One region of the Nakamurella alba genome, then DNA from elsewhere that is predicted to be linked to it. Evidence: riboswitches for the same ligand, from Rfam matches in the RefSeq annotation. Region 1 holds a riboswitch; the other holds the start of a gene.

Region 1 (7,529 bases):
CTGCAGTCCGTCGTGGTCCTCCTCGTGGGCGTGCACCCACGAGCCGACCAACTCCGCCGGATGTGTCATCCCGGTCCTCCTTCGTCCCGACGCAGCACACGACGGCGCCGCCGCCGTCCTGATACCCGCCTGTGGTCCGGCCGCACCGGACCGGCGAGGAGACCCGGTCCGTCCTCTCTCCCGGTTCGTCGCCGGGTCGTCACCGGCTACCAGGCCACCCGGCAGGATGGACGCCGTGTCCTCCGCAACGACCGTCGATCGTCACCAGCACGGTGCCGGGCGGTTCGCCCCCAGCCCGTCGGGCGACCTGCACGTCGGGAACCTGCGGACGGCACTGCTCGCCTGGCTCTTCGCCCGGTCGTCCGGCCGCCGGTTCCTGGTGCGGATCGAGGACCTGGACCGGGCCCGCGCCGGCTCGGCGGACCGCCAGCTCGCGGAGCTCGCCGCCCTGGGCCTGACCTGGGACGGACCGGTGGTGGTCCAGTCGGAGCTCGCCGCCGGTCACCTGGCGGCGATCGACCGGCTGCGCGCCGGCGGCCTGGTCTACGAGTGCTGGTGCACCCGCCGGGAGATCCAGGAGGCACCCTCGGCGCCGCACGCCGCGCCCGGCTCCTATCCGGGGACCTGCCGGGACCTCAGCGCCGCCGAGCAGTCGGAACGCCGGGCCACCGGTCGGCCGCCCGCGCTGCGGCTGCGGGCGGAGGTGCAGGAGTGGACGATGAAGGACCGACTGCTCGGGCCGTACACCGGGGTGGTGGACGACCTGGTGCTGCGCCGCGGCGACGGGGTGGTCGCCTACAACCTGGCAGTGGTGGTCGACGACGCCGCGGCCGGGATCGACCAGGTGGTGCGCGGCGACGACCTGCTGCCCTCCACCCCGCGCCAGGCCTACCTCGGCCATCTGCTCGGGCTCGCCGCCCCGGAGTACGTCCACGTCCCGCTGGCGCTGAACCCGGCCGGTGCCCGGCTGGCGAAGCGGGACGGCGCGGTCACGCTCGAGGAGCTGACGGACCGCGGGATCCCGGCAGGCCGGGTGCTCGGCCTGATCGCGGAGAGCCTGCGGCTGGCCGCCTCCGGCGAGAGCGTCGACACCGCTGCACTCCTGCAACGGTTCGACCCGGAGCAGCTGCCGACCGGGCCGTGGATCGTCGATCCCACCTGCCTCGGTTGACCCGCACCAGATCGCGGCCGGTTCGTCCGGGCCGCCTCACCTGGTTGAATGTGCCCCCGTGACAAACCCTGCCCCCGCGGCGCCGCGCGCCGCCTTCGCCCGCACCGGGCTCGGCATCTACCCGGTGCTGGTGACCCTCTTCTGCTGTTTGCTGCTGCTGTCGAACATCGCCGCCACCAAGGGCATCGAGTTCGGGCCGTTCCTGACCGACGGCGGCGTCTTCCTCTTCCCGCTGACCTACGTGCTCGGCGACGTGCTGTCCGAGGTGTACGGCCTCAAGGCCACGAGGCGGGCGATCCTGCTCGGCTTCCTGATGTCGCTGCTGGCCAGCCTCACCTTCTGGCTGGTCACGATCTCGCCGTCCGCGCCCGGTTTCGACGGCCAGGACGCGTTCGCCCGCATCCTCGGCGTGGTGCCGCAGATCCTGTTGGCCAGCGTCGCCGGCTACCTGGTCGGCGAGTTCCTCAACTCCTACGTGCTGGTGAAGATCAAGGAGAAGACGAAGGAGAAGCACCTGTGGGCCCGGCTGATCGGGTCGACGGTGGTCGGCGAGTTCGGCGACACCCTGATCTTCTGCCTGATCGCCGGCCCGGTCATCGGCATCACCTCGCCCGGCGACCTGCTCAACTACACGCTGATCGGGTTCGCCTACAAGACCGCGGTGGAGATCATCCTGCTGCCGATCACCTACCGGGTGATCGCCGCGATCAAGAAGCGCGAGCCCACCTACGCCGAGGCGCTGCGCGAGCTGGAGTCCACCGGCCGTTGATCCCGGGCGGGTGACATCCGCCCGTCGCGAGGTGATCGGGGGCACATGCCGTTCTCACAGACAGACCTCCGGGTGGTCCCAGGTCGGCACACCAGAGTGGTTCTCACGGCGCCCCGCCCCGTCCCCCATCCCGGCGCGGGGAGCCGTCCAACTTCACCGAAGCCCTGTGCCCGCACCGGTTCTCACCGGAGCGGGCGCAGGCATGAACCGGCCGGCCGTCAGCGCTTGGCGTAGTAGCGGCCGAGGAACTCAGCCTTCACCGACTCGTAGCTGCCGTCGGCGAACGAGTCGCGGATCCGGTCCACCAGCCGCACCACGAACCGCTCGTTGTGGATGGTCGCGAGGGTGGAGGCCAGCATCTCCTTCGCCTTGAACAGGTGGAAGACGTAGGCCCGCGTGTAGTGGGTGCAGGTGTAGCAGTCGCAGTCCTCGCCGAGCGGGCCCATGTCGTGGCGGTAGCGGGCGCCCATCAGGTTGTAGCGGCCGTCCGGCGAGTAGATCGAGGCGTTGCGGGCCACCCGCGACGGCGAGACGCAGTCGAAGGTGTCGGCGCCGTTCTCCACCGCGGTGAAGATGTCGTCCGGCTCGGAGATGCCGAGCAGGTGCCGCGGCATGTCCTCCGGGATCTCCTCGCAGCACCAGCCGATGATCGTGCCCAGGTTGTCCTTCTCCAGCGCCCCGCCGATGCCGAACCCGTCGAACGGCCGGCCGTGCTCGCCGAGCTCGAGGAGTCCACGGACCGCCTGCCGCCGCAGGTCCTCGTACTGGGCGCCCTGGATCACCCCGAACAGCTGCTGGTAGGGCTTTCCGACCCGCTCGGTGGTCAACCGGTCGTGCTCGTCGAGGCAGCGCCGGGCCCAGAGCCGGGTCCGCTCGACGGACCGTTCCTGGTACTCGCGGGTGTTCATCAGGGTGGTGCACTCGTCGAAGGCGAAGATGATGTCCGCGCCCAGCCGGTGCTGGATGCCCATCGAGATCTCCGGGGTGAACCGGTGCCGGGATCCGTCCAGGTGCGACTTGAAGGTCACCCCGTCGTCGTCGACGTGCGCCAGCCGGGTCTTCCCGGCGGCGATGACGTCGTCGGACTGCAGGCCGTCCACGTTCATCGCCAGCACCTTCTTGAACCCGGCGCCCAGGGACAGCACCTGGAACCCGCCACTGTCGGTGAAGGTGGGGCCGGGCCAGTGCATGAACGGGCCGAGCCCGCCGTGTGCCTCCACCAGGTCCGGACCGGGCTGCAGGTAGAGGTGATAGGCGTTGGCGAGCACCGCCTGCGCGCCGAGATCCGCCATCGACTCCGGCAGCACGGCCTTCACCGTCGCCTTGGTGCCGACGGCGATGAAGGCCGGGGTGCGGATGTCCCCGTGCGGGGTGCTCAGCACGCCGGCCCGCCCGAGCCGGCCGGGCAGACGGTGGGTGACGCGGAACGAACTCACCCGACCATCCTGACCGCTGCCCCGCGCAGGACCGAATCCGCACGACCGAGTCAACTGCGACGTCGCCGGCGGGCCGACGGACGATCCCAGGAGCAGATCCCGCCGTCACCGCCCTCACAGGGCCGACCCGAGCCGGAAGGCCGGGGCCGCCTCGGAAACGCGATGCGCCGGGCACCCGTGCGGGTACCCGGCGCATCACGCAGGCCTGGGACGTGCATCAGCCCAGGCTGAGCACCTGACCCGGGTAGATGAGGTCCGCGTCGGAGATGGTGTCGCTGTTCGCGTCGAACAGCGCCTTCCAGCCGCCGTCGACGCCCTGGTCGGCGGCGATCTTCGACAGGGTGTCACCGGACTGCACGGTGTACTCACCGGCACCCGCGCTCTGCTGCGGGGCGGCGGCGGGCTCGTCGTTGCGGGCCTCCTCCTGCGCCTCGTTGCTCCCGTCCTGCTGCGGGGCCTGCTCGACGGCGGCCTCGGTGGCGTTCTCGGAGGTGTCCTCGACAGCCTCCTCCGCCGGGGCGTCGCTCGAGTCGGCGGGCACGTCGCGCAGGTCGACCCCGCCGCTGGCACCGACCATCGACGCGCAGGCCCAGGCGCCCCAGCCCTGGCCGGCGAGCGTGCGCTCGGCGATGGCGATCTGCTGCTCACGGGTGGCCAGGTCGGCACGCTCGGCGTACTCGAGGCCGCCGAAGGCCTCCCAGGTGGAGGGCAGGAACTGCAGGCCGCCGTAGTAGCCGTTCCCGGTGTTGATGTGCCAGTCGCCGCTGCTCTCGCACTGGGCGACGGCATCCCAGGTGGAGTCCGGGGCGGCCGAGGCCGTGCCGGCGAGGGCGAGGGCGGGGGCTCCGGCGATGGCGCCGACGGCCACCGTCCGCAGCATGATGGTGCGGGTGTTCGACGGCTTGCGGTGGCGTCCGACGTAACGGGTCATGTGATGTGCCTCCCTGTGCTGCGCCTACGAGGTGAGCTGTCGGGTTCGGGCACACGGAACGAGAAGTTCCCTGGGAGTTGCCCGACCGGCCGGAACCGGTTTCACCCCAAGACGATCGGATACCGCTCGACCGCCGGAAGTTGGGTCCCCCGCCGCTGTCCGCGCCTTTCGTTCCAGAGTTCTCCGGATCCTTGGTGGACAGCGCTCGGCGCGAGCAGGTCCCGGAGTTGCAGGTCAGGACGTCGTGGCCGGTGGCGGTGCCGGGGTGGCGTGGCGCCTGACCCGTCGTCCGCCCTCTACGGTACGGATGGACGGTAATGGCGCCAGTCGGACAAATCAGACATCACAGTTCTATCACGAAGCGATCTCGGATGATCACGGCCGACTTTCCGCTGATTGCACGTGGTGAATCGGTCATATTTTCCGGGCGAATCTGCTGTGCACGGCGAATCAATTTTCACCCGGTCGGCGCAGTGTTGTCGGATGCGCACAGGAATGGCTCACGTCGATCTTTCCGCCTCAGGTCACGGCATCTCCCTGCACATCCTCGGGGCCGCTGCCACCCCCGGTGACCAGCCCGGACGCCGCCGATGGATACCCTCACGCAGGTGGGGCCAGGGCGGCCCGGACCTGGAGGGAGCGGCGGGATGGCACGGCTGGTGCTGATCTGCGGACTGCCGGGATCGGGCAAGACCACCGTGGCGCTCCGGCTGGCCCGCGAACTGCCGGCGATCCGGCTCAGCCCTGACGAGTGGCTGCACAACCTCGGCATGCCCTCGCAGCTGCCGACCGCCCGCGAGCGGGTCGAGTCGCTCCAGTGGCAGATGGCGCAGGCACTGCTGCGGATCGGCACCAGCGTGATCCTGGAATCCGGGTTCTGGCGGCGTCGCGAGCGGGACCAGTTCCGCGAGCGGGCGCGGCAGCTCGGCGCCCAGGTGGAGCTGCGCTATCTCGACGTGCCGATCGCCGAACTCGAGCGACGGCTGGCATTCCGTTCCAAGGGTGGCTCGGTGCAGGGGTCCGGGACCACGGGCCCCATCTCCCGGGACGAGATCGCCGCCTGGAAAGCAGTTTTCGAGGCTCCGGACGCCACGGAGCTCGCTCTCTACGACACTCGCGTCACTGCCTCCTGACCTTCCCCGGCACTCGGCCGGGCGTCGGGCATTCCCCGGGCGGCCTGCACTCGCACGACGTCCCGCACTCGCACGACGTCCCGCACTCGCACGGCGTCCCGCACCTACCGGACGGAGCCGCCGACCGACGTCAGGAACGCCGGAGGGCCGGCCCGCGGGATGCGGACCGGCCCTCCGGGTCGTGCTGGTGCGTGGTCAGCCGAGAGCTGCACCACGCGCGTTCGGCGAGATGTACATCCGCTCGGCGGCGGAGCCCGGTCCGTACCAGAACACCGACGAGATGTCGCCGGCACCGATGAACGCGCCGATGAGCGGGATGTAGCCGACGGCCTTGCCGGTGTTGCCGGACGGCGAGACCGCCGACACGCCACCGGTGAAGGACCAGATCTGCGGCGCAGCGCCACCGTTGCGGATCATCACCGAATCGGTCGGACCCTCGAGGACGTACGCGGCGCCGGTCGCCGAGTTCGTGACGTCGGTGGACCGGTAGGAGCCGTTGGCCGCGAAGCTCCAGACCGAGTCCGCCGCGGCACCCGGCGCGTAGAAGAGGATCTCGTCCCGATCCGGATCCCCGTCGAAGTTGCCGACCCGGGCCGAGTAGGTGCCGTTGATCGAGACGGGCACCGTGCGGTAGCCGGTCGACCCGCCCGAGTTGCCGCTGGTGAACCAGATGGAGTCCGGCTCGGCGCCCGGCGCGTACCAGAGCACGTCACCCTGGCCGTTGCCGTCGAAGTCACCGGTGACCGGGGTGTAGGTGCCGTTGATGCTCAGGCCACGGGTGGCCCGGGTCAGCGGCTGGCCGGCGTTCCAGCTGTACCGGTCCACCCGGTCCGGCGCCGCACCCGCTGCGTAGTACAGGATCTCGTCGCGACCCCCGCCGTAGGCGGCACGGTTGTCCATCACGATCGCCTGGGTCACGACCGACGGGATGTCGATCGAGGCGCTCTGGAACACCCGGTCGTCGCGGTCGAAGCGCCACATGAACGCGGTGCCACTGCCGTTGCGGCGGAACAGGATCTCCTCGGTGCGGTCACCGACGAAGTCGCCGACCACCGGGGTGTAGCTGCCGTTGATGGTCACCGGGTAGGAGGTGAACCCGCCGGCACCGTTGGACAGGTGCAGGTAGTCCTGGCCGGACGGCGAGTACCAGAGGATGTCGTCGCCGGAGGCGCCGCCGAAGTCACCGACGATCGGCTGGTAGCCGACGCCGTTGACCGCGGTGGTGGCGATGTCCTCGAAGTACGCCCCGCCGCCGCTGATCACCTCGGAGGTGCCGCCGGAGATCGGGGTGCCGCCGTCCATGGCCTGGATCGCCAGGTAACGCCCGGCACCCGTGACGGTGACCGTGGTCTCGAACCCGGACTTCGAAGTGGTGGATCCCAGGACGGACAGCGCCCGCGGGTTCGAGCCGGACAGCACCCGCCAGCCGGTGGTCTCGGTGCTGCCGTTCCAGCTGACCTTCAGGGTGGCGTTGCTGCCGGTCCGGGCGCTGACCACGACGGTCGGCTTCTCGGTGGGCGTGCCGGTCCACTCCTGCCGGACTGTGCGGTAGGTGCCGTCCCCGACGATGTTCGCGTCCCAGATGGCGGTGCCGGCCGAGTTGTACTCGGTGGCGATGCCCAGGCCGCCCCAGCCGACCAGGCTGGCCAGGCCGGAGCCGACGTCCTGGTTCTTGCCCTGGGTCGGGCCGTAGGTGTTGGCCCGGCGCAGCGACTCGGTGTAGGTGGCCGTCCCGGTGCCCGGGTTGAGCGTGACGAACGCGGCGCGCGAGGTGTTGGAGGTGACGGCGATCTGCCGGCGCACGCCGTTGTCGAAGTAGCTGTACTGGTTCGTGCCGCGGACCCGGAAGTCGTGCGGGTAGTCGGGGCCGGTGATGCCGGTCGCGACGACCTCGGGATCGTCGTCGACGACGGTCGGGAAGTCGGTGCTCTTGCCACCGAAGATCCAGATGACGTCGCCGGTGGTCCGGTTGATCTTGTACAGCGCCGAGGTGAGACGGGCCGAGGCGATGATGTTGCCGTCGGTGTCGATGTCCAGCGAGTTGAAGTGGATGTAGTCCATCAGGTTCGACTGGAGGTAGTTCGGGTAG
Region 2 (7,529 bases), on a different contig from region 1:
GCGTCGACGTCGCAGACGCTGCGCTACTCCGGGTCGGTGCGGAACGCCTTCGCCGGCGGGCGGCCGCCGTCGCCGTTCGCACTCTGCGCCGCCTCGGCCGAGGACCTGCTGGAGTCGGGCACCATCAGCTGCGCCGTCCCGCACGGGTTGGAGACGCTCGGCAACCGGTCGACCGCCGACGAGGCCGTCACCCAGGCGGTGCTGGACGCGGACTGCCTGGCACTGGCCCGGATCCTCACCGTCGCAGACGACCCGACCCGTGGCGGGCAGCTCGAGATCAGAGCGCTGGCCTACGGTTTCGGCGGCGCCGATCGCCCGGAGCAGGGTCTGACGCACAGCCGCAACTCGCTGGCCACCTGCGTGGTGACCCCGGCCGATCCGGGACGGCGGCTCGGCGGCACGGTGCTGGGCCTCGGGGGCTCGGCCGTGCCCTGGGTGGAATGAGCGGCGGACTCAGGACCCCTGCCGCTCGATCCGCTCCACCTCGCGTTCGGCCTTCTGCACGGCTGCGCCGGCCCGGGCCAGCAGCTTCCGGTGGTCGGTCATCTCGGACTTCAGCGTCGCCAGACGCTTCTCCAGCACGGTGATCTCGAGCTGGGCGTCATCCAGGGCGGAAGTGGCGGTCTGCTCCGCGGCCCGCGCCTTCTCCAGCGTCTCGGTCGCGGATGCCAAGCGTGCCTTGTGCCTGCCGACCCGGTCGGCCTCCTGTGCCGCGGCCACCCGCTCCCGTTCGCGTGCGGCGACGCCGCGCCGCCGGTGGTCCTCGGCGGCGCGATCCGCCTTGCGCTGCTTGCGGTCCCGGTCCTGCTGCACCGACGGGCCCGGTGTGTCGGCACCGCCCCGGATCAGGGTGAGCTGCGGGGAGATGTCGGGGCCGAAGCCGTCCCAGCTGCCGGGGCGCTGCAGGGTGCCGGTGCGCAGGCCGGTGGCGAGCTGGTCGTCGCCGAGCGCGCCGTTCAGCGTGGTGCCGATCTCGTCGCGGACCGCCGGCGTGGCGTCGGGCCAGTCGGCCGCCTCCACCGCCAGGCCGATGAGCTCTGCGACCAACTCGCGGCGGCGGGCACCCAGCTCGCGCAGCAGCGGCCCGTCGGCGGAGCGTTGCGCACTGCGCAGCTCCTGACCGAGCTGCAGGAGATCGTCGATCGCATCAGGAGCCGTGCGGGCCAACAGGTTCAGTGCATGTGCAGGGCGAGTCGGCTTGCGCAGCGCGGCGATCGCGGTGGCCGCCTCCCGATCTTTCGACGTCCGGGCATCTTTCGCCAATTCGGTACGTAACGGCAGGAATCGGTCGAGCGGTGCCGCATACAGCTGCTGCACCGCTTCGGCAACCCGGTCGTCCGTCACACCGAACATTCTGCCGCGCGGCGCCTCCGCTGGGTACGGTGCGACCCATGGCCGTGGGACCGGGGCGTCGCACGGGGTGGACCGTGCCGCTGGTGCTGCTGGGTGTCGTGCTCGCAGCGTGCACCTCGGGGGCCACCCCGGCCGCTGTGCAACCGCCGGCCGCCGGCACCCCATCGCCGTCGGCGCCGTCCCCGACACCCGGGTCCAGCAGCCCGGGCAGCGCGTCGGAGGTGACCCCCGTCCCCACCCCGACCCCGTCCGGCCGGGGTGGAGTCGAGGTGCGCACCCTGGTGTCCGGCCTCGACATCCCGTGGGACGTCACGTTCACCCCCGACGGGACGATGTTGTTCGACGAACGCGGGGGAGGGTTCTCGGCGCTGCGCCCGGACGGCGAACTGGTGCGGATCGAGGCGGACCTGTCCGACCTCTGGGTGGCGGGCGAGACCGGGCTGATGGGCATGGTCGTCGATCCGAGCTTCGCGTCGAACCGGACCGTCTACACCTGCATGGGACACCTCGGCGGGGTGCGGGACGTCCGGGTGGTCGCGTGGACCCTCGATGCCGGCTACACCCGGGCGGTGCGGGTGCCGGATCCGGTGGTCACCGGGATCGACATCACCACCGGACGGCACGGCGGCTGCCGACTGCGGTTCGACCAACGGGGCACGTTGGTGATCGGCACCGGCGACGCGGCGGTCGGCAGTCACCCGCAGGACCTCGGCGCCCTCAACGGCAAGATCCTGCGGGTCACCACCTCCGGGGCGCCGGCGCCGGACAACCCGTTCCTCGAGTCGGACGACCCGGCCACCCGCCTGGTCTTCAGCTACGGCCACCGGAACGTGCAGGGACTCGCGCTGCGGCCGGGAACCGGGCAGGTCTGGACGGTGGAGCACGGCGCCGGTGTCGAGGACGAGATCAACGCCCCGGTCTCCGGCGGCAACTTCGGGTACGACCCGGTCCCGGTCGACGGGCCCGGCTACGACGAATCGGTACCGATGACCGACCCGGCCCTGGGTCAGGTGCAGGAGGCGGTCGCGACCAGCGGCGCCACGACGGCGGGTTGGTCCGGTGCGACGTGGATCGACGGACCGCAGTGGGGTGAGCTCGACGGCGCGCTGGCCGTCGCGGCACTGGGCGGCGAGTCGCTGCAGGTCTTCCGGATCGACCGCGCCGGGGCGGTCCGCGGGACCTCGACCATCGCCGAGCTGTCCGGCACCCATGGCCGGCTGCGCACCGTGCAGAGCGGCCCGGACGGGGCGCTGTACGTCACGACCTCCAACGGGGGCGGACGGGACGAGATCCTCCGGGTCGCACCGGCGGCCTGATCCGGCCCCGCCGTTCGCCGACCTGTCGGGCACTCTTCTCGGGACCGGCCACCACCTCAGGGTGACGAGGCGCGGATCGTGGATCAGGAAGTCGACCCGGTCGGCGCAACGAAACCCGCCCGGCGCAACGCTGCGGCGTCGATGCGGTCGGGTGGGTGCGGCCGACGGCCTTGTCGCTGTGTGATCGGTGTGAACCATCAGCTCCGAAGTGGACCTGGGGGTGTCCGATAGGCCATTCTTGGTCCGAATCGTGCGCCGTGGGTCCTCCGGCGCTCCTGCCCGGGTCCGGGAGTCGACAGCCGCAGCTGACAGCCGCTACACAGTTGAGACCTCAGCTAGACACATCAGTGTCCGTCTCGTAATCTGACCGAGACCTTCAGTTGGATCGCCGGTCGGGGATCGGGAGGTCACCGCCGAGTCGACGCCGTCGGGGAGTCGAGCCGGGAACCCAAGGTTCCACTGGGGTGAATCCCCTGAGCTACGCGCCTTCGCGGAGGTCGGGGGTAGGGCCACTTCCTGGCCCGAATCCGTCAGCTAACCCGGTAGGCGGCAAGGAAGAAGGGTTTCGCCGTCTTGGCGACACATGCATCGACGCCGGAACTTCGGCGCCGCCCGCGAGGTCTGCGGGCACTTGCTCTGGGCGTGGCCGCGACAACGCTGTTCGGGCTGATCGGCGCGCTGCCGGCCGCCGCGGACCCGGTCGGCACCGACGAGCCGGGCACCGCCTCCGAGGCGAAGACGGCCTGGGAGGAGTCGCAGCGCCAGGCCGAGATCTCCGCCGAGGCGCTCAACGGCGCGAAGCAGGCCAAGGCCGACGCGGACGCCGCCTCGAAGAAGGCCGCCGCCGCCCAGGTCGCCGCCGAGAAGGCCGCCGGCACCGCGAAGACCACCGCCGAGAAGGCCGCCGCAACCGCCAAGAGCTACCAGTCGGATCTCGACCAGTTCGCCAGCGCCACCTTCCGCGGCGCGCGGACCGGGACGATGAGCCTGCTGCTCACCGCCGACTCCGCCGAGGACTTCCTCGACCAGGCCACCGCCGTCGAGCGGGTCGCCGCCGACACCCACGCCACGATGGACACCGCGCTGCAGGCGAAGGCCGACGCCGCGACCGAGTCCACCAAGGCCGCGTCCGCCGCGGTGACCGCGACCCAGGCCGCGACCGAGGCGGCCACCGCCGCCGAGGCCGCCACCAAGGCCGAGACCGAGGCCGCCGCCAAGAAGACCGCCATGGACACTGCGGTCTCCGACGCCAAGGCCCTCTACGACAAGCTGTCGGAGGAGGAGCGGCTGGCCGCGGAGCGTGCCGCCGAGCAGGCCCGTCGGGAGTCCGAGGCCCGGGCCGCCGCGCTTGCCGCGCAGCAGGCCGCCGCCGAGGAGGCCGCCGCCCGCGAAGCCGCCGCTGCTGCCGCCGCCGCGCCGTCCACCAGCGCCGCGGCCGAGGCCGACACCCTGGTGGCGCCGGCCTCCGAGGCGCCTGTCTCCGAGGCGGCCCCGCCCGCCGAAGAACCGGCGCCCACCACCGAGGCGGCCGCCCCGCCGGCCGTGTCCGGTGGCGACCAGCTCGGCCAGATCGCCGCGCAGGCGGCGCTGACCAAGGTCGGCGCCGGCTACTGCTACGCCTGTGACGGCCCGGACGCCTTCGACTGCTCGGGTCTGACCACCTGGGCGTGGGGCCAGGCCGGCATCGGGATCCCGCGGGCCAGCTACCTGCAGGCCGAGCTGCCGTCGGTGCCGCTGGACCAGCTGCAGCCCGGTGACCTGGTCACCTACTACAGCCCGGTGAGCCACGTCGCGATCTACGTCGGCGACGGCATGGTCGTCAGCGCCGCCACCTACAGCGTCGGTGTCGTGCTGGTGCCGGTCGACGGTGCGGGCCCGAACCCGACCGGACACCGCGTCCCGCGCTGATCCTCACTGCTTCTCGAAGAGCCCGCCCCTGATCCGGGGCGGGCTCTTCGGCGTTGTGGGCATGTGTTCCGCCGCCGGGGGGCCGGCGCCGGCTGATCCGGCGGGCCGACTGTGCGGCTGGCGGGCCGGGTCGGGGACCGTTTCACCTCGCCCACCGGTGGAAAGGTGGGCCCGCGATTCCTGCGGGCACGTCGGCGTGGGCCCCCGGGGATGTACCAGCGGGAGAGTCGCCTGATGTCGCGCACCTGCTCCGCCCGAGTGGCCCCGGGCTCGGGATCAGGGACCGTTTCCACCGCCCACCGATGGAAACGGTCCCGGATTCTCCCGGGACTGGATGCCGGCCCCCGGGTCAGGGACCAGCGGGAACCGGCCGGATCTCGGACCGGATCGACGGCGGAGCGGAGGGAGCGACATCCGGCGGCCGGCACCCGACCGGTGACGGCGCGCGGACGACCTGGCGGATCCGCCGGTGCCCGCACACACGAAAGTCCGGGGCGTTCCAGCGGGAACGCCCCGGACGAGCCGACCGGACAGGGCCGGCAGGACCGACGAAGGTCAGCGGGTGACGAGGACCACGATCAGCGCGGCGCAGGCGACGAGCGCGCAGATGATGACCGGCCAGGCCCAGCCCGGCATCCCGTTCCGTACCGGCTCCTCCTCCTCGACGAACCGACGGAACATCTGGGTGTCGGCGATGGATCCCTCGTCACGGGGGTGTTCAGGGCTGGTCATGGCTCCCATGAAACACCAAGGAGCGGAAATCCTCGCCGTCCGCGCGGGTGGATGTGAACAGTCCGACCCGACGCAACCTCAGGCGTAGATCTCGTCCAGACGCTGCTGCCAGGCCGCGCTGACGGCCTCGGCGGTCGGGCCGTCGGCATCGGCGTCCGGGAAGCGGTGGACGGTGACGGCGACCGGGGCGCCGAAGAAGTTGCGGCCGAAGATGCGGATGAGCGCGTCGTCGGTGCGCAGGCCGATGAAGGCGTGGTTCCGGTGGTCGACCTCGACATCGACGACCACGCCGACCGCCGGCAGCGCGAGTTGGATCCGGTCGCCCTGCTGCACCCCGTCCCCGATCCCCAGGGCGAGCAGCAGGGTGCGCAGTCCTTCCGGGTTCTGCGAGGAGGCGGGAGCCGTCGCCTCCGAGTAGCTGACGGTGCGGCCGGCGAAGTGCTGGACGTACTGGCGGAGCGTGTGCAGGTAGAAGTCGGTGTGCTGGTCGGCGCCGTCGTACTGGGTGTCCCAGTCCTCGGTGATCACCCCGCTGTGCACGTAGCGGACGGTCGCGCCGCCCGGGCGGGCGGAGATCTCGTGCTCGAGCTGGTTGAACCAACCGTCCTCGCCGTCGACCCGGGTGACGAAGTGGTGCGGCGGGTCCCAGACGGTGACCACGCCGCCGAACGCAGCGGCACCACCCACCCGCGGCTCGAACTCCATCGGCCACAGCCAGCCGCCGACGTTCGTGGTCACGGCGTCGAACACCTGCTCAGGGGTGCCCTCCACGTCGAAGGTGCGGGCGATGTCGAAACGCTTGCCGGTCATGGGGTGCTCCTCGGGGTCCGTGCGGTGGGCAGTGCGGTGGGTGGTGTGGGGGAATCGCGGTGGGTGGTTCCGGGGGAACGCAGCCGGTGATGTGGGGGGATCGCTGCGGGTGGTGCGGGAGACGTCAGGTCGGTGGTGCGGACGTGCGGACGGCCTTCGGACCGGAAACAGCTGCACCGTCACCGGTCTCGCGCAGGGTCGGGTGCATGGCGAGCACCAGGCGGTGCCCGCGCGCGCCGGGTGCCTGCGGGCGGTGGTAGCGGTCGACCAGCTCGTCGACCGACGCCGCGAGTTCGCGGGCGAAGGCGGCGCGGTCGGCGGCGGAGGCGAAGTCGATCCGGGTGTCGCCGGCGAAGGTGGCCAGCGGTTGCCCGGCGGCCCGCGCGCCGGCCACCAGGGTGCCGACCTCCCGCACCAACCGGGCGGACAGCGCCAGCAACCACCCGGCGGAGTACTCGTCTCGGGAGCGCGCCGGGTCGGGCGCGACCGGCAGGAGCGCGGCGGGGGAGATCACGAACGACGCGGCCACCGCCTTCAGTACCCGCTCGGTCATGTTGCCCTTGCGGCGCTCCTCGACCAGCTCGATCAGCCCGACCCGTTCGAGGGCGTGCAGGTGGTAGTTCACCTTCTGCCGGGACAGCCCCACCGACGCGGCGAGGGTGCTGGCGGACCCCGGACTGACCAGGGCCGCCAGCAGCCCGGCCCGGACCGGATCCAGGACGACCTCCGCCGCCGCCGGATCCTCGATGACCGCCACCTCGTCCATGGCGATCACCCTCGCACCGAAAGGAAATGTTGTCAAGACAGTTGTATCTGTCGGTCGGTGTTCGCCTCGTGGGTGATGCGCCTCATGGCGGTCCGGGCGGGCGAAACAGCAGGGCAACCGTGTGGCAGAGACCGATGCACCACAGGGTGTCGGGGACAATCAGCGGGCACCGGACACCGCCACCCGGGGCATCGTCACCAGGGGTGACGGAACGGTGGAGGTGACGGATGACAGGCGCGCCACGGGCACGCATCGCGATGCTCGTCGCGGCCCTGCTCGCCGGCCTCCTCCAGTTCGTCACGCCGGTCCAGGTCCTGGCCGCGCCCGCACCGGCCACCCCGACCGCGACCACCCAGGCCCCGAGCACCAGCACCCCCACCACGCAGACCGCGGGCGGAGGTGTCGCCGGCGGCTACGTCCCGATCACCCCGGCCCGGATCCTGGACACCCGGATCGGTACCGGAGCCCGACAGGGCGTGGTGGGCAACGGATCGCTCCCCGTCCGGGTCCGCGGCTGGGTGCCGTCGAGCGGCGTCGCCGCCGTGCTGATCCAGATCACCGCCGTCGCGCCGACCACGTCCGGTTTCCTCACCGCCTACCCGGACGGCACGACGCGGCCGGGTGTCGCCCAGCTCAACTACACC

What was found. Region 1 has a riboswitch for cyclic di-AMP ahead of GIS00_RS28665 (transglycosylase family protein). Riboswitches for the same ligand answer to the same signal wherever they lie in the genome.
Region 2: it holds a riboswitch for cyclic di-AMP, as region 1 does, so the genes downstream of both, GIS00_RS29010 (C40 family peptidase) here and GIS00_RS28665 (transglycosylase family protein) in region 1, are expected to answer to the same signal.

The regions. Positions count from the first base shown of each region.
Region 1 is NZ_WLYK01000006.1:147,695-155,223, forward strand. It holds gene GIS00_RS15835 (hypothetical protein) at 1-69, opposite strand, end outside; gene gluQRS (tRNA glutamyl-Q(34) synthetase GluQRS) at 236-1,171, shown strand; gene GIS00_RS15845 (queuosine precursor transporter) at 1,212-1,940, shown strand; gene tgt (tRNA guanosine(34) transglycosylase Tgt) at 2,159-3,376, opposite strand; gene GIS00_RS28665 (transglycosylase family protein) at 3,594-4,256, opposite strand; cyclic di-AMP (ydaO/yuaA leader) riboswitch at 4,314-4,488, opposite strand; gene GIS00_RS15860 (AAA family ATPase) at 4,955-5,440, shown strand; gene GIS00_RS15865 (arylsulfotransferase family protein) at 5,636-7,529, opposite strand, start outside.
Region 2 is NZ_WLYK01000005.1:676,100-683,628, forward strand. It holds gene GIS00_RS15100 (hypothetical protein) at 1-444, shown strand, start outside; gene GIS00_RS15105 (hypothetical protein) at 454-1,344, opposite strand; gene GIS00_RS15110 (PQQ-dependent sugar dehydrogenase) at 1,392-2,669, shown strand; cyclic di-AMP (ydaO/yuaA leader) riboswitch at 3,071-3,233, shown strand; gene GIS00_RS29010 (C40 family peptidase) at 3,312-4,577, shown strand; gene GIS00_RS15120 (hypothetical protein) at 5,133-5,309, opposite strand; gene GIS00_RS15125 (SRPBCC family protein) at 5,388-6,119, opposite strand; gene GIS00_RS15130 (ArsR/SmtB family transcription factor) at 6,244-6,885, opposite strand; gene GIS00_RS28655 (S8 family serine peptidase) at 7,113-7,529, shown strand, end outside.